2 regions of the Actinopolymorpha singaporensis genome follow, and region 1 is predicted to be linked to the other one. Evidence: predicted binding sites of a transcription regulator. Region 1 holds the regulator's gene; the other holds the start of a gene.
What was found. Region 1 encodes LexA, which represses DNA repair genes until DNA is damaged. Its sites were predicted from a motif close to TCGAACANNTGTTCGA; they were not measured.
Positions count from the first base shown of each region.

Region 1 (8,530 bases):
ATCTTCCGCAGCTCGCGGAGGCGATCGAGAAGCGGCTCGAACGCCGTCCGTCATACGCCATTCTCAAGGGACGCCACAACTACGCCTGCCTGCACCGTGTGCGCGACGGCGTCCCTGATGAGCAGGGCGCGCTGCTGGAACGCGTGCCGAGCGGTCCGCTCGGCCGGCAGGTGCTGGAGCTTCGGTCGTGGGCGACGATGCAGGCACAGACCGGTGGTGAGGGTGACCGTGACGCCGCACCCACCCACCAGGACCGGGCCTGGGCGCAGGTCGCGGTGTCCTCTCGGGAGTGCCTGGGTGCGCAGCGCTGCCCGTACGGCGGGGAGTGCTTCGCCGAACGCGCCCGCGAACGCGCGCTCGCGGCCGACGTGATCGTCACCAACCACGCGCTCCTCGCGATCGACGCGCTGGAGAACATCTCGGTGCTGCCGGACTACGACGTGGTGATCATCGACGAGGCGCACGAACTCGCCGCCCGCGTGACCGGGACCGCCTCGGCCGAGCTGTCCCCGGGCATGATCGAACGTGCCGCACGGAGAGCACAGCCGTTCTGTGAGGGCGGCGAGGCCGATCCGCTGGAGGACGCGGGGGAGGCGCTGCGCTCGGCGCTGGCGTCCGCCCCGCTGGGCAGGGTGGAGACGCCCAGCTCCGAGCTCGCCGCCGCGGTCGCGCTGGTCCGCGACTCCGCGCGCTCGGCCTGGTCGGCCTTTCCCAGCGAGAAGAAGGACTCCGACGCCGAGTCGGGTCGCCGGCAGGCGCGTTCCTACGTCGAGCAGATCCGTGACGTCGCCGAACGCGTCAGCGAACTGTCGCCGTACGACGTGGTGTGGGTGGCCGAACGCGAGCGCGGCGGTCCGGAGCTTCGGGTGGCGCCGCTGTCGGTCGCGGGGCTGCTGCGGGAGAAGTTGCTCGCCGAACGGACCTGCATTCTCACCTCGGCGACGCTGAAGCTGGGCGGGGACTTCGATGCCGCCGCCCGGTCGGTGGGCCTGCGCCCGGTCGACCGGATCCCGGACGGGGACGGCCAGGCGGGTGGTGGGACCGACGGTGCCGCCGGCGAGGCGAGCGGGTCCGGCCGGAAAGCCCGTGCCGGGAGTGAGATGGACGGCGACTCGACCGGAGAACAGGACGGTGACTCGGCGAGTGAGGGCGGCAAGGACGTCGTGGAGCCGCTGCCGTGGCGCGCCCTGGACGTCGGCTCGCCGTTCGACTACGGCCGGCAGGCGATCCTCTATGTCGCCCGCAGGTTGGCTCCGCCCGGCCGGGGCGGGATCTCTCCGCGGGTCCTGGACGAGGTGAGCGAGCTGGTCGAGGCGGCCGGCGGAGCGACGTTGGGGTTGTTCTCCTCCCGCCGGGCGGCGGAGGAGGCGGCCGCGGCGGTGCGGGACCGGCTGGGAGTCGAGGTGCTCTGCCAGGGCGAGGGGCAGCTGAGCGAGCTGCACCGGAGGTTCGCCGCCGAGCCGGACACGTCGTTGTTCGGAACGCTGTCGCTGTGGCAGGGCCTCGACGTGCCGGGTGACGCCTGTCAGCTCGTGATCATCGACAGGATTCCGTTCCCGCGCCCGGACGATCCGCTGACCTCGGCGCGTCAGCGCGCGGTCGACGAGGCGGGAGGGAACGGCTTCATGTCCGTGGCAGCCACGCACGCCGCGCTTCTGCTCGCGCAGGGGGTGGGCCGCCTGATCCGCAGGTCGAGCGACCGCGGAGTGGTGGCGGTGCTCGACCCGCGCCTGGTCACGGCGCGGTACGGCACCTATCTGCGGGCGTCGCTGCCGCCGATGTGGTTCACCGGCGACCGCGACGTCGCGCTCGGAGCGCTGCGCCGGCTCCGGTCAGCTCGCGAGCAGTAAAACCGTGGCCGGGCGGGCTGTCGGCTCGGGCGACGGTCGTCGGGTCGGTCGTCGGGTCGGTCGTGGGCTCGGTCAGGGCCGATGGACGCACACCGCGACGGGTGTCTGCTGCCGGCCCTGGCCGAACGGGTTGTCGCGGAAGAGCTCGGCGAAGAACTCGGTCGGCTGGCTGGTGTCGTGACCGAGGACGTCCCGGCCAAGGTCGTTGGAGTCGATCACCACGGTGCCGCCCAGCGTGCGCGCCGGCCCCGGCGGGAGCACCTTACGGACTGCCGCGGTGATCTCGGCAGCCATTTTGTCGGGCGCCTTCGGCGGCAGCTTCGCCGAGACGTTGGACGGGAACGCGGAGTAGGGCGTAGGCCCGTCGATCGCGTTGACCCGGTGGCCGGCCACCCGGTAGAACCAGCCACGCCGGCCCACCGCCTTGCCCACGACGCTGGCCCCGGCTGCGACCAGGATGCGCGGAAGCCCGGCCTCCTTGATCGCCAGCTGCATCGTCCACGGGCTGCCGAGTCCGATGCCGTGTGGGGTGCGCTGCACCCACTTCGACAGCACCCTGGCCGCGGGGGTGGGGTTGATCTCCCAGGTGAAGTAGGACCGTCCCTGCGAGATCGCCACGATCTTCTCGCTCACCACGACGTACCACGGCTCGGCGAACGCACCTTCGAACCTGGAGTCGTCCTCGGCGAGCCGGACCGTCTTGACCACGTAGTCGCTGAGCTTGTCCGCCACCTGGTCACCCCGGCCGAACAGGTCGGTCTGGATCGGGACGCGTGCCCATCGCGCCCCGTCCACCTCGATGATGAGACTCTTCCCGGCGTTGGGGTCCAGTGGCTCCTTCGGCGGGGGTCCCGGACGCCCGGACTCCGCGGCACCCACGTTGAGAGGTGCATGGTTGGATCCGGGCATGGTGCCGGTCTCCGCCGCTGGGTCGGACATGTCGCTCCCGGTGATAGCTCCTGTGACGAGCGTCGCCTCCTGCTCAGACGCGACGTAGGACGGCGACGACCTTACCGAGGATGACCGCGTCGTCTCCAGGGATGGGCTCGTAAGCCGGGTTGTGCGGCACCAGCCACACCTTGCCGTCACGGGGGCGATACGTCTTCACGGTCGCCTCGCCGTCGATCATCGCCGAGACGATCTCGCCCGACTCCGCCTCCGGCTGCTGGCGTACGACCACCCAGTCACCGTCGCAGATGGCCGCCTCCACCATCGAGTCACCTCGGACGCGGAGCAGGAAGAGCTCGCCCTCGCCGACGAGTTGCCGCGGCAGCGGCATGATCTCCTCGACCGACTGCTCGGCCAGGATCGGGCCACCGGCGGCGATCCGCCCCACCACGGGCACGAACGCCGGCGCAGGGCGGTCCTCGCCGCTGTCGGTCTCGTCGTAGGCCGGCACGCCCGACAGGGACGGCCGCCTTGTGGACGGTGAGGGTGCGAGCACCTCGAGCGCGCGGGGCCGGTTGGGGTCACGGCGGATGAACCCCTTGGTCTCCAGGACTCTGAGCTGGTGGGCGACCGACGAGGACGAGGTGAGGCCCACGAGGTCGCCGATCTCACGCATCGCGGGGGGATATCCGCGCGTCTCCACCGAGTCGCGGATCACCTCGAGGATGCGACGCTGGCGTGGAGTGAGTCCGGTCGCGTCGGGTGGGCCGTCGGGCAACTCCCGGACGGTCGCCGTCGAGGACTCGGTCGCCGTGTTTTTCCGCTTGGGCATAGCGGTTGTCTCCTTCCACAGATTTCGGGCCGCGACTCTGCCGACCCTCGGAAGTGAGCCTAGAGCCTGGTCATAGCACTTTCAAACATCTGTTCGACGCGTGTCGCGATTGTTTTACCGGAACTCGAAAGACCAGGAAAGGAGCCTTTCGGGCAGCTCCGTCGAACGTGTTTTCGAGGGAACTCTGGTGCTTGTCGGTGGGCTGGTGTAGAAATCCATCAGTGGGAACGTCGAACAGTCGTTCGAGCGCCGGCGTGGAAGTGGTGACGCGGATGCGTGCAGCGGAAGCGGCCGGCGGCGATGTGACGGGCGGCGAAGGCGTGACGGAAGTGAATCGGTGTTCGTGGGAGGTCGGACGATGAGCAACAGCGCGTCGGTGGTCTATCTCGAGGACTTCGTGTCCCGTCGGGCCGGCGGTGCTCCGGGCCGCGGCCGCAGGCACCTCAGCCCGGTCGCGCCGCCCGTACGCCCAGGTGACGTCCAGGCCGGTGACGTCCAGGCCGGTGACGTCCAGGCCGGTGACGTCCGCCCCTTCCTGCGGATGCGCCCGTGGCAGGTGCCGGAGGGTGCCACCCGGACTGCTGTGCCAGGCGTGACCCGGGCGGACCTGCGCGAGGAGGCGGGCGGGCGGCTGCGGCCCACCCCCACCCCGCAACCGCCTGCCGTTCGTCGACGTCCGCCGCGTCCGCGCGGCGTGCGGTCGTGCGTGCTCCCGGCCGGCGGGCGCGGCGCCGGTTCCAGTCTTCGTCTCACGAGGCGGGGGCGGCTGGTCCTGACCACGATGACGGCGCTGGCAGCGCTCGCGCTCGCCGGTGTCCTCGGGCTCCTGGCCCAGGCCGTGCTCGATGCCGCGCCCGCCGCTGGTGCGGCCGGCCCGACGGCCACGACCACGATCACGGTGGAGCCGGGGGAGACGATGTGGGGAATCGCCACCCAGCTCACCCCGAACACCGACCCGCGGGCGACCATCGACGAGATCGCCCGGCTCAACGACCTCTCCCGCGCCGGTGACCTCCGGGTCGGCCAGCGGCTGATCGTCCCTGTCCAGGCCCGCTGACCTGCCGCCCGCCAGCCCGCCTGCCCGAGCGGGGCGCGAGCCTGCGTGTGCCCGTGCGCCGTGCGTTCCCGTGCGCCCTCCGGCGGTCGGCCATGACCCGTGTTCGCCCCCATCTCCGGGCCGACACGCCGAGCCGAAATGTTGCTTTCGACCCGCCTCGCGGGCCTGACCTGCGGGGACGCCGAGACGTGTCCGCAGCGACACGCGGGGCGCCTTGCGTGCCTCGAACGACCGACGTAGCGTACCCCTAGATGTGGTAGTTACAGACCTGTAAGTCATCCACAGGTTGTGATTCGCCAGGCACAGGTTCTCCCCAGGTCATCCACAGGTTCGTCCCCAGGGAGGCGGTGTCGGCGAGTGGTCGGACGGAGATTGGCCGGGCGTCGTGCCCGCCGGCGGCGAGGGGAGTCACGAGGCGATGCACTGCCCGTTCTGCCGGCATCCAGACAGTCGCGTGGTCGACAGCCGCACCGCCGATGACGGAGCCGCCATCCGTCGTCGGCGCCAGTGCCTGGACTGCGAGCGCCGGTTCACCACGGTCGAGCAGGTAACGCTCGCGGTGGTCAAGCGCAGTGGCGTCACCGAGCCGTTCAGCCGCGAGAAGGTCATCACCGGGGTCCGCAAGGCGTGCAAGGGCCGCCCGGTCACCGAGGACTCCCTCGCGCAGTTGGCACAGCGGGTGGAGGAGACGATCCGGTCCACCGGTTCGGCGGAGATCCCCTCCCACGAGGTGGGTCTCGCCATTCTCGGCCCGCTTCGGGAGCTCGACGAGGTGGCCTACATGCGCTTCGCCAGCGTCTATCGCAGCTTCGACTCCCTGGCCGACTTCGAGTCCGAGATCGCGGTGCTGCGTGCCGAACACGACGAGACGGTGCCCGAGCCACGGCCGGGCCGGCAACCCAGCCGGTCCTAGACAACAGGCCAGACAACCGGACAGGACAAGAGTCCGGACACAAGAGGCCCCAGACGCAGCCGGCCCGGACACACCCGGCCGCGAGGCCGCCCACGACGACGGAAAGAACACAGGAAGTCCACGACCCCGGGGGGACGAGGGGAAGCGTCCCGCCCGGACCACGACGCTGATCCGCGCAGACGATCAGCAGGACAAGGAGAGCCAGCATGACGGAGACGGTCAGCGGTCCCAGCACGCGCGGGGGCACGAAGGGGCGCTCGGCGAAGGGACTGAAGGTCAGCCGGATCTTCACCACCCCGGGCACCCACCCGTACGACGAGGTGACCTGGGAGCGCCGGGACGTCGTTCAGCAGAATTGGAAGACCGGCGAGACCGTCTTCGAACAGCGCGGCGTGGAGTACCCCGACTTCTGGTCGGTCAACGCGTCCACCATCGTCACCACGAAGTACTTCCGCGGCGCCGTCGGCACCCCGGAGCGCGAGTGGACCCTGAAGCAGCTCATCGACCGGGTGGTGAAGACCTACCGCGCGGCCGGTGAGGAGCACGGTTACTTCGCCAGCCCTGCAGACGCCGAGGTGTTCGAGCACGAGCTGGTCTGGATGCTGCTGCACCAGTACTTCAGCTTCAACAGCCCGGTGTGGTTCAACGTCGGTACGCCGTCGCCGCAGCAGGTCTCGGCGTGCTTCATCCTCGCCGTCGACGACTCGATGGACTCCATCCTGAACTGGTACAAGGAGGAGGGGCTGATCTTCAAGGGCGGCTCCGGTGCGGGGGTCAACCTCTCCCGCATCCGTGCCAGCCGGGAGCTGCTGTCCTCCGGCGGCACCGCCTCCGGCCCGGTGTCGTTCATGCGTGGTGCCGACGCCTCCGCCGGCACGATCAAGTCCGGCGGTGCCACCCGCCGGGCGGCGAAGATGGTCATCCTCGACGTGGACCACCCCGACGTCGAGGAGTTCATCGAGACCAAGGCGCGCGAGGAGGACAAGATCCGCGCGTTGCGCGACGCGGGGTTCGACATGGACCTCGGCGGTGCCGACATCCACTCCGTGCAGTACCAGAACGCCAACAACTCCGTGCGGGTCTCCGACGAGTTCATGCGTGCGGTGGAGGGCGGCACGTCGTTCGGCCTTCGTGCGCGGCAGACCGGCGAGGTGCTCGAGGACGTCGACGCCAAGAAGCTCTTCCGCCGGATCGCCGAGGCCGCCTGGAGCTGCGCCGACCCCGGCCTGCAGTACGACGACACGATCAACGACTGGCACACCTGCCCCGAGACCGGGCGGATCACCGCGTCCAACCCGTGCTCGGAGTACATGCACCTGGACAACTCCTCGTGCAACCTCGCCTCGCTCAACCTGCTGAAGTTCCTGCGTGACGACGGCCGGTTCGACGTGGAGAACTTCGCCAAGGCCGTCGAGCTTGTCATCACCGCGATGGACATCTCGATCTGCTTCGCCGACTTCCCAACCGAGGCGATCGGGCAGACGACCCGCGACTACCGCCAGCTCGGCATCGGCTACGCCAACCTCGGCGCGCTGCTGATGGCCACCGGCCACGGCTACGACTCCGACGGCGGCCGGGCGATGGCGGCCGCGATCTCCTCGCTGATGACGGGCACCGCCTACAAGCGGTCGGCTGAGCTGGCCGGCATCGTCGGCCCGTACGCCGGTTACGCCCGCAACTCCGTGCCGCACCAGCGGGTGATCCGCAAGCACGCCGCCGCCAACGACGCCGTGCGCTCGGTCGGCGAGCTCGACCGCTCGGTTCTGTCTGCTGCCGGGGAGGCCTGGCAGCGCGCGCTGGAGGTCGGCACCAAGCACGGTTACCGCAACGCCCAGGCGTCGGTCATCGCGCCCACCGGCACCATCGGGCTGGCGATGGACTGCGACACCACCGGTATCGAGCCCGACCTCGCGCTGGTCAAGTTCAAGAAGCTGGTCGGCGGCGGGTCGATGCAGATCGTCAACAACACCGTCCCCCGCGCGCTGGCGAGCCTCGGCTACCAGCAGGAGCAGGTCGAGGCGATCGTCGAGTACATCGCCGAGCACGGGCACGTCGTCGACGCGCCCGGTCTGAAGCCCGAGCACTACGAGGTGTTCGACTGCGCGATGGGTGCCCGGGCGATCCGCCCGATGGGCCACGTGAAGATGATGGCCGCGGTGCAGCCGTTCGTGTCCGGGGCGATCTCCAAGACGGTCAACATGCCGGAGACGGCGAGCGTCGAGGAGGTCGAGGAGATCTACTTCCAGGGCTGGAAGCTGGGTCTGAAGGCACTCGCCATCTACCGCGACAACTGCAAGGTCGGCCAGCCGCTGTCCGACGCCCGGGCCAAGAAGGCCGAGGTGAAGGAGGAGGAGACCGCTCCCCAGGTCGTCGTGGAGTACCGCCCCACCCGCAAGCGGCTGCCGAAGTCGCGGCCGTCGCGCACCACGTCGTTCACGGTGGGCGGTGCCGAGGGGTACATGACCGCCGGCTCCTACCCCGACGACGGGCTGGGTGAGGTGTTCCTGAAGCTCGGCAAGCAGGGGTCGACCCTGGCCGGGGTGATGGATGCGTTCTCGATCGCCATCTCGATCGCGCTGCAGTACGGCGTTCCACTGGAGACGTTCGTCCAGAAGTTCACCAACCTGCGCTTCGAGCCCGCCGGGATGACCGACGACCCCGACGTCCGGATGGCGCAGTCGATGATGGACTACATCTTCCGGCGGCTGGCCCTGGACTACCTGCCGTTCGAGAAGCGGTCGGCGCTCGGGATCTACTCCGCCGACGAGCGCCAGCGTCAGCTCGAGACCGGTTCGTACGAGTCGGCCGAGGTGCCGACCGACACCGGTGACGCGTCCTCGCTCCGCCAGGCGGGGGAGGTCGAGGAGGCCGCCGCGGCTGCGCCGGCCGCCAAGCCGGCACCGGTCGAGGCGCACACCTCGACCGAGCTGCTGGAGGCGATCCAGGGCACGACCGCCGACGCGCCGTTGTGCTTCACCTGCGGCACGAAG
Region 1 is NZ_LT629732.1:5,554,917-5,563,446, reverse strand. Features, by position in the region: gene BLU27_RS24900 (ATP-dependent DNA helicase) at 1-1,850, shown strand, start outside; gene BLU27_RS24895 (hypothetical protein) at 1,923-2,789, opposite strand; gene lexA (transcriptional repressor LexA) at 2,833-3,570, opposite strand; gene BLU27_RS24885 (LysM peptidoglycan-binding domain-containing protein) at 3,929-4,627, shown strand; gene nrdR (transcriptional regulator NrdR) at 5,046-5,540, shown strand; gene BLU27_RS24875 (vitamin B12-dependent ribonucleotide reductase) at 5,747-8,530, shown strand, end outside.

Region 2 (8,530 bases), 1.1 Mb from region 1:
CCGGGATCGACTACGACTCCGCCGACGCGAGCTTCGTCCCCAGCGTGACCGTGCCGCTGGACGAGGAGACCGCGCCGAAGGTCTTCCGGCTGGTCGAGGCGCTGGAGGACTGCGACGACGTGCAGAACGTCTACGCCAACTTCGACGTCTCCGACGAGATCATGGAGAAGGTCGGCTAGCGGACCTTCTACCGGGCGCGAGCGCGCCTTCCTGACACTCCGCCGCCGTCTTCGCCCGCGCAGCCGGGCGGGCGGGCGGCGGTTTGTCGTACGACCGGGTGTTTCGACCGGTTTTCCGGGTCGACCTCAGGGTTTCGTCAGGGTCGGCGGGGCACGCTTGCGCCCTACATACGCGACCGGCGGCGGTTACCGTGTTGGCGTGCGACGCGACCTCGCCGACGAAGCCACCACAGTCGAGTCGGCCCGACTCGGCGGCTACGTGCTTCACGAGCGGGTCGGCCAGGGCGGCATGGGCGTGGTCCATCGGGCCACCGACCCCCGTGGCCGGGTGGTGGCGGTCAAGCTCCTGCGCCCGCACATCGCCGGCGACGGCGAGTCCCGTGCCCGGTTCGCGCGCGAGGCGAGGGTGCTCGCCCGGGTGCGTGGGCGGCACGTCGCCCAGGTGCTCGACGCCGACGTGGCGGCGGCCACGCCGTACCTCGTCACCGACTTCGTGGCCGGCCCGGCGCTGTACGAGGTGGTCGACGCCGACGGTCCTCTGGCCGGCGCGGAGCTGGCCGACCTCGCCGGGGACCTGGCCGACGCGCTCTGCTCGATCCACGGCGCCGGCGTGGTGCACCGCGACCTGAAGCCGGGCAACGTCCTGCTGGCCGACGGGATCGCAGTGGTGATCGACTTCGGCATCGCCCAGATCGCCGACGACACCCGGATGACCACGCCCGGCCTCGTGTACGGCACGCCCGGGTACGTCGCGCCGGAGATCCTCACCGGCGCCGACGTCACCGGCGCCGCCGACGTGCACGCCTGGGCGGCCACGGTGGCCTACGCCTCCACCGGCCGGCCGCCGTTCGGGCGCGGGCCGCTGGAGGCGGTCGCCTACCGCGTCCTGCACGAGGATCCCGATCTCACCGGCTGCCCGGAGTGGCTGGAGCCGGTGCTCGTCCGGTGCTTCGCGAAGAACCCCGCCGAGCGCCCCACGTCCGCACAGTTGCTGCGCTGGCTGGAGACGGGGGAGGAGCCACCCGCGCCGGATCCGGGCGGCGGGTACGACGACGAGTACGACCCGGCCGGGGCGTACGAGACCGACGACCCCGATCACCCGGAGACCGTGCGCCTCGGCACCGGCGTACCAGTGGGGACGTTCGCGGACGGGACGTATGCGGACGACGGCCACTCCGGCGGCCCGTACGCCTCGTCCGGCGGCACCGCCGTCTACCCTGCCGTCCCCCGTGAGGACGAGGAGGACGACCGGCAGGACGGGTACGACGAGACCTGTCCCGACCAGTGGTACGGCGAGGGCCGGCCCGAGGATCCCGGTCCGGACGGCGAGGGTGCTGCCGAACCCGCCGCCGCCCGGTCGTCGCACTCGGGCCTGCCGCGGGCGTCGTACCGCGTGGTGACCGCGCTCGGCTTCCTCACCGTCGGGGCGCTGGCGGCGGTTATGCCGTTCGGCGCACTCGCCGTGCTGGTCGGCTGGCTGCTGGTCGCGTGGACGGTGCAGGGCTCGGCCGGATTCGTCGAGCGCCGTCGCCACCAGCGGGGCCGCCGGCGGACGGATCCGTTCGCCGCCGCGGCCGTCCTGCCGTGGCATGTCGTCAGGGCGGCGGCGGTCACGGTCCTCACGGTCGCGGCGGCGCTCGTCGGCGCCGGCTTCCTGGCGGCGGTGCTGGTCCTGTTCTTCTACGTCGGTGCGATCAGCCCGCGCTGGGACCTGGCCTGCGGTGTCACCGGACTGGTCGTGTCCGCGCTGACCTGGTGGGGCATCCGCGGCGAAGGGCTGCAGGAGGGTTCCCGGCGGATCCTGCGCCGGGTCGTCGGCCGCCGCAGGGGAGTGCTGGTCGCCACGGGCGTGGTGCTCGCCGCGCTGACGTTGTTCCTGGTCGCGGTGGCGAGCGGTGAGCCCGTGTCCTGGTGGCCGCTGGAGCACAACCCGTTCCCGCGACTGGACTGGCCCGGCTGACCTCCGGAGCGCACGGTCTCGGCTCGCTCCGGCGCGTCGCCCGCTCCCGCTGATCAACCACCGCTAGGCTCCGAACAGGTGTTCGGTGAACGACGCGGGAGGTACGACGGCCGGTGCGGGTGCTCGGAGTCGACCCCGGCCTGACGCGCTGCGGGCTCGGGCTGGTGCAGGGCGGGCATCCCCGCCAGCTGGCGCTGGTCGCCGTCGACGTCGTGCGCACCCGGCCCGACGAGGAGCTGGGCGCCCGCCTGCTGGCCGTCGACCGGGCGGTCGGTGACTGGCTGGACGAGCACCGGCCCGACGCGGTGGCGCTGGAGCGCGTGTTCAGCCAGCACAACGTCCGCACCGTGATGGGAACCGCCCAGGTGAGCGGCGTCGTTCTGGCCGCGGCGGCCCGGCGCGGCATCCCGGTCGGCCTGCACACGCCCAGCGAGGTCAAGGCGGCGGTCACCGGCAGCGGCCGGGCCGGCAAGGAGCAGGTGACCAACATGGTGACCAGGATCCTCGCCCTGGCCAGCAAGCCTCGCCCGGCAGACGCCGCGGACGCGCTGGCACTGGCCATCTGCCACCTGTGGCGCGGACCGGCGGCGGCCCGGATCGAGGCCGCGAAGGCCCAGGCGTCGAAGCTGCAGGCCGGGCGGACCGCGACTCGCGCCCGGCCGGCCAACGCCGCGTCCGGAGCGACCTCCGGTGCGACGGCCAAAACCTGGACCAACGCGACGACCAGCGCGACGACCGGTGCGGCCAGGTGGCAGACTCCACGCCGCGCCACCGACCCACCGAGGAGCAGCACGTGATCGCATTCGTCCGTGGAACCATCGCCTCCGTCGGGCTCGACACCGCGGTCGTCGAGGTCGGCGGTGTCGGCATGGAGGTCCGGGCCACCCCGGCCACGCTGGCCGAGCTGCGCGTCGGCGCGACCGCGAAGTTGCCGACCAGCCTGGTCGTCCGGGAGGACTCCCTGACGCTCTACGGCTTCGCCGACGACGACGAGCGTGCGGTCTTCGAGCTGCTGCAGACCGCCAGCGGCGTCGGGCCGCGACTGGCGCAGGCGATGCTGGCCGTGCACCGACCGGACGAGCTCCGCCGCGCGGTCGCCGCCGAGGACCTCGCCGCGCTCACCAAGGTTCCGGGCATCGGCCGCAAGGGCGCCCAGAGGATCGTGCTGGAGCTGAAGGACCGCCTCGGCGCACCGGTCGGCGGCTCGGCCCCCGCCGGTGCCGCGCTCCCGGTCGCGGGAGTGGCGCCGGGTGCCGCCTGGCGTGACCAGGTGCGCGGCGCACTGCTCGGCCTCGGCTGGTCCGCCCGGGAGGCCGAGTCCGCGCTGGACGCGGTCGCACCGATGGCGGAGGAGATGGCCGGCGGAGCCGGGGCGAACGCTCCCGGGTCCACCAACGGAGCCGGCGGCAAAGTCAACGACAAGGGCGCGAACGGAGCCGCCGGCGCCGGCGCGCCCGACGTGGCCGCGCTGTTGCGGGCCGCTCTCCGAACGCTCTCCAGGGCCTGAGGAAGACTCTCGAGCCGAGACCCGGCCGGGCAGCACACCCACCACACCGGCCAGTGCGCACACCGCGATCCGACCATCCGAGGAGTCCGCATGACGTCCCACGTCGACGACGGCGGCGACCACTCCGTCGGCCGTTCCCTGATCGCCGCGGAGGCCGCCGCCGACGAGAGCACTGTCGAGGCGGCGCTGCGCCCGCGCACCCTGGCGGAGCTGATCGGCCAGGGCCGCGTCCGCGACCAGCTCGGGCTGGTGCTCGAGGCGGCCCGCAGTCGCGGTCGCCCGCCGGACCACGTGCTGCTCGCCGGTCCGCCAGGGCTGGGCAAGACCACCCTGGCGATGATCATCGCCGCCGAGCTGTCCGCGCCGCTGCGGGTGACCAGCGGCCCCGCCATCCAGCACGCCGGTGACCTCGCCGCCATCCTGTCCTCCCTGGCCGAGGGGGAGGTGCTCTTCCTGGACGAGATCCACCGGATGAGCCGCCCTGCCGAGGAGATGCTCTACATGGCGATGGAGGACTTCCGGGTCGACGTCGTGGTCGGCAAGGGCCCGGGGGCGACCGCCATTCCCCTGGAGATCCCGCCGTTCACGTTGGTGGGTGCGACCACCCGCGCCGGACTGCTGCCGGGGCCGTTGCGGGACCGGTTCGGCTTCACCGGCCACCTGGAGTACTACGAGGTGGACGAGCTGGACGAGATCGTCCGCCGGTCCGCCCAGTTGCTCGACGTACCCATCACCGACCACGCCGCCCGGGAGGTGGCCAGCCGCTCTCGCGGCACGCCGCGGATCGCCAACCGGCTGTTGCGCCGGGTCCGCGACTACGCCCAGGTCCGCGCCGACGGAGTCGTACGCACGAAGACGGCGCAGGCGGCGCTCGACCTGTACGAGGTGGACGAGGAGGGCCTGGACCGGCTCGACCGGGCCGTGCTCGACGCGCTGTGCCGCCGGTTCGGTGGCGGCCCGGTGGGGGTGTCCACCCTCGCCGTCGCGGTCGGCGAGGAACGCGAGACAGTGGAGGAGGTGGCCGAGCCGTTCCTGGTCCGGCGGGGGTACCTCGCCCGCACTCCGCGGGGCCGGGTGGCGACGCCGGCGGCCTGGCGGCAGCTCGGGTTGGCGCCACCGGCCGACGCGGCGTTCGGTCAGTCGCCCAGCCTCTTCGACGATCCGTGAGCGGCGCGGAGCCCGCCCCGTCGCCATGGCCTTCGCCGAGATCGTCACGGTGATCGTCGCAGTGATCGTCGCAGTGATCGTCACGGAGACCAACGGAAAGGCTCGCCCGTCACGGACAGGTCGCACGCCGCCGCGCCGGACAGCGCCGCTAGACTCCGCCGGTGGCCGTGCGTGACATGGCCGTGGCCAGACGACCAAACCGACGATCCCGACGTCGGGGAAGGAAATGACCTCCATGCTTCTCAGCCAGGCGGCCACCGGCGGCGGCTCCAGCTACTGGACGCTGCTTCTCCCGATCCTTCTGTTGGTGTTGTTCTGGGTCGTGGCGATTCGTCCGCAGCGACGCCGCCAGCGCGAAACCACGGACATGCAGAGCAAGCTCCGGCCCGGTCAGCAGGTCATGACCGGGGCGGGCCTGCTGGCCACCGTGCACGCCGTGGAGGACGACGCGGTGGTGCTCGAGATCGCGCCGGGGGTGTACGCCCGGCACGTACGCCAGGCCATCGTCCGCATCATCGAACAGCCGGAGCAGCCCTCGCAGCCGCAGGTCGGCGAAGGCACCACGCCGCCGCCGAGCGACCGCCCCGAGGACCCCACGGCATGAGACCCGCTTCACGGGGAGAGTGAGTAGACGACGTGGCGACGAAGAGACCGCATCCCTGGCGTTCTCTCGCGGTGCTCCTGGTGGCGCTGCTGGTCGGTGTCGGGCTGATGGCCACGCTCGGTGCGTGGACACCGCGGCTCGGCCTCGACCTACGCGGTGGCACGTCCATCACGCTCACCGCGCGGCCGTCGGCGGGCCAGGGTCCGGTCACCCCGGAGAAGCTCGCCGAGGCGGTCCAGATCATCCGCAACCGCGTGGGCGCGATCGCCGAGGCGGAGGTGACGACCCAGGGCAACGACCACATCGTGGTCGAGGTGCCGGGCGTCGGTCAGGATCAGATCGTCCGGCTGGTCGGCAGCACCGCGGAGCTGCGTTTCCGGCAGGTGCTGGCCGCGGCACCGGTCTCCGCGGCGGCGCCGAAGCCGAAGGCCACGCCGTCCAGGTCGCCGGCCACGCCGAAGCCGAAGCCGTCGGTCTCCCCCTCCGCCAAGCCCTCGAAGAGCGCCAAGCCGCGCTCTCCCGGCCGGGCGGTGCCGCAGGCGTTCCGGCGGGACGCGGCGAAGCCCACTCCCACGCCGACCCCCAAGACGGCCACCCCGAGCCCCAAGGCGACCACCCCTACGGTCGACAACGGCAAGGTGCAGGTCTCCACGACCGGGGCCTCGCCCCAGCAGATGGCCGAGCTGCAGAAGTTCAAGTGCGCCGACTACACACCCGGCAAGGACAACCCCAAGCAGGCGCTGTTCACCTGTGACCGCGAGGGCACGACGAAGTTCGTCCTCGGCCCGGCGATCATTCTCGGCTCGGAGATCGCCGACGCCAGCGCCCAGCTGCCCCAGAACCAGCTCGCGTGGCAGGTGGGCCTGCGCCTCAAGGGCGCGGGCAAGAGCAAGTTCGCGCAGGCGAGCACGCAGATGTACCAACTGCAGCAGCCGCTGAGCCAGTTCGCGATCGTGCTGGACGGCAAGGTGGTGTCGTACCCCGTGATCCAGGGGCCGATCACCGACGGGCAGGCGAGCATCACCGGCAACTTCTCCCAGCAGGAGGCGACCGACCTCGCCAACACGCTGAAGTACGGCGCCCTGCCGCTGAGCTTCGAGACCAGCCAGGTCTCCGCGGTGTCTCCCACGCTGGGAAGCGACCAGCTCACCGGTGGCCTGATCGCCGGGGCGATCGGTCTCGCGCTGGTGGTGCTCTACTCGTTCTTCTACTACCGGGGACTCGGCCTGGTGGTCGTGCTGTCCCTGGCGGCAGCCGGTGCTCTCGTCTACGCCTCGGTGGTACTGCTCGGCACCGCGCAGGGCTTCACCCTGACCCTGGCCGGGATTGCCGGCCTGATCGTCGCCATCGGCATCACCGCGGACTCCTTCGTCGTCTACTTCGAACGCCTGCGCGACGAGGTACGCGAAGGCCGAAGTCTGCGCACCGCGGTGGAGACCGGCTGGGTGCGTGCCCGGCGCACGATCCTCGCCGCCGACTCGGTGTCGCTGCTGGCGGCGGTGGTGCTGTACGCGCTGTCGGTAGGCAACGTCCGCGGCTTCGCGTACGCGCTGGGGCTGACCACGCTGATCGACATCATCATCGTGTTCGTCTTCACCAAGCCGCTGGTCACGCTGCTCGCCCGCACGCACTTCTTCGGCGAGGGACACCGCTTCTCCGGACTCGATCCGTCCCGGCTCGGTGTGCCGCGCGAACGCCTGGCACCGCGCACCGCAACCCGCGCCTCGGCGCCGAAGGGGGCCTGACATGTCGCGCCTGGGTGCCGTCGGGCACAAGCTCTACACCGGCGAACTCTCGCTGAACTTCGTCGGCCGGCGGAAGCTGTGGTACCTCATCTCCGCGGTCGTCCTGCTGATCGCGATCGGCGCCGTGGTGTTGCGCGGACTGAACTTCTCCATCGAGTTCCGCGGCGGCGTGGACTTCCAGGCGCCGGTGACGTCGGGTTCGGCGCAGGCCGCCATTCCGGGCGTACGTACCGCCGTCGCCGACACCGGTGTCCTCCACAGCGCGGAGCCGGTCGTCACCTCGATCGGCAGCAACCAGGTGCGGGTCGAGACCCCGCCCCTGAGCACCGACGAGATCGCCAAGGCCCGCACCGCGATCGCCCAGCACCTCAAGGTCTCCGAGGGCCAGATCGACTACTCCAGCATCGGGCCGACCTGGGGTGCCCAGATCACCGACAAGGCACTCCTGAGCCTCGGGGTCTTCCTCGTCCTGGTGATGGGGGTGATCTGGCTCTACTTCCGCGAATGGCGGATGTCGGTGTCGGGTCTGGTCGCCCTGCTGCACGACGTGGCGATCACCGTCGGCATCTACGCCCTGGTCGGCTTCGACGTCACCCCGGCAACGATCATCGGCGTGCTCACCATCCTGGGCTACTCGCTGTACGACACGGTGGTCGTCTTCGACAAGGTGCGGGAGAACACCCGGTCGATCTCCTCGGGCAGCCGGTGGACCTACAGCGAGGCGGCCAACCTCGCCGTCAACCAGACGCTCGTCCGGTCGATCAACACCTCGATCATCGCGCTGCTGCCGGTGGCCGGCATCCTGTTCGTCGGCGCCGGCCTGCTCGGTGCGGGGACCCTGAAGGACCTCTCCCTCGCGCTGTTCATCGGCATCGCGGTCGGTACGTACTCCTCGATCTTCATCGCCACCCCGTTGCTGTGCGACCTGAAGGAACGCGAGCCGGCGATGCGGGCGCTGGCCCGCCGGGTGGAACAGCGCCGGGCCGGTGCCGCGAAGAGCGCGGGTCCCACCCCTGCCGGCCCGACCGCAGCGGTCGGCGCGACCAGCACCGCCCCGAACGCCGCGGGGGAGGAGCCCGCCGGCGGCGAGGCGCCGGGGGCGAACGGCACCCGGCAGTCGGTGCCGGCGACCTCCCGCGCGCAGGGCCGCCCAGTCGGCAGGCCGCAGTCGACCAGCAGGTCGTCCGGGCGTACCCAACCGCAGCGCAAGCCGAGGTCGTCCCGGCGTCCGAAGGGGCACGGCCGATGAGCGAGATCCGCTCGGCGGACCGCCTGGTCGCGGACCTGGTCCGGGACGTACCGGACTACCCCAAGCCCGGCGTCCTCTTCAAGGACATCACGCCGCTGCTGGCCGACCCGGAGGCGTTC
Region 2 is NZ_LT629732.1:4,433,598-4,442,127, forward strand. Features, by position in the region: gene BLU27_RS19915 (YebC/PmpR family DNA-binding transcriptional regulator) at 1-179, shown strand, start outside; gene BLU27_RS19920 (serine/threonine-protein kinase) at 379-2,139, shown strand; gene ruvC (crossover junction endodeoxyribonuclease RuvC) at 2,253-2,936, shown strand; gene ruvA (Holliday junction branch migration protein RuvA) at 2,933-3,646, shown strand; gene ruvB (Holliday junction branch migration DNA helicase RuvB) at 3,737-4,813, shown strand; gene yajC (preprotein translocase subunit YajC) at 5,049-5,417, shown strand; gene secD (protein translocase subunit SecD) at 5,450-7,162, shown strand; gene secF (protein translocase subunit SecF) at 7,164-8,411, shown strand; gene BLU27_RS19955 (adenine phosphoribosyltransferase) at 8,408-8,530, shown strand, end outside.
Region 2: the regulator LexA is predicted to act here: its motif matches at 2,210-2,225, upstream of ruvC (crossover junction endodeoxyribonuclease RuvC).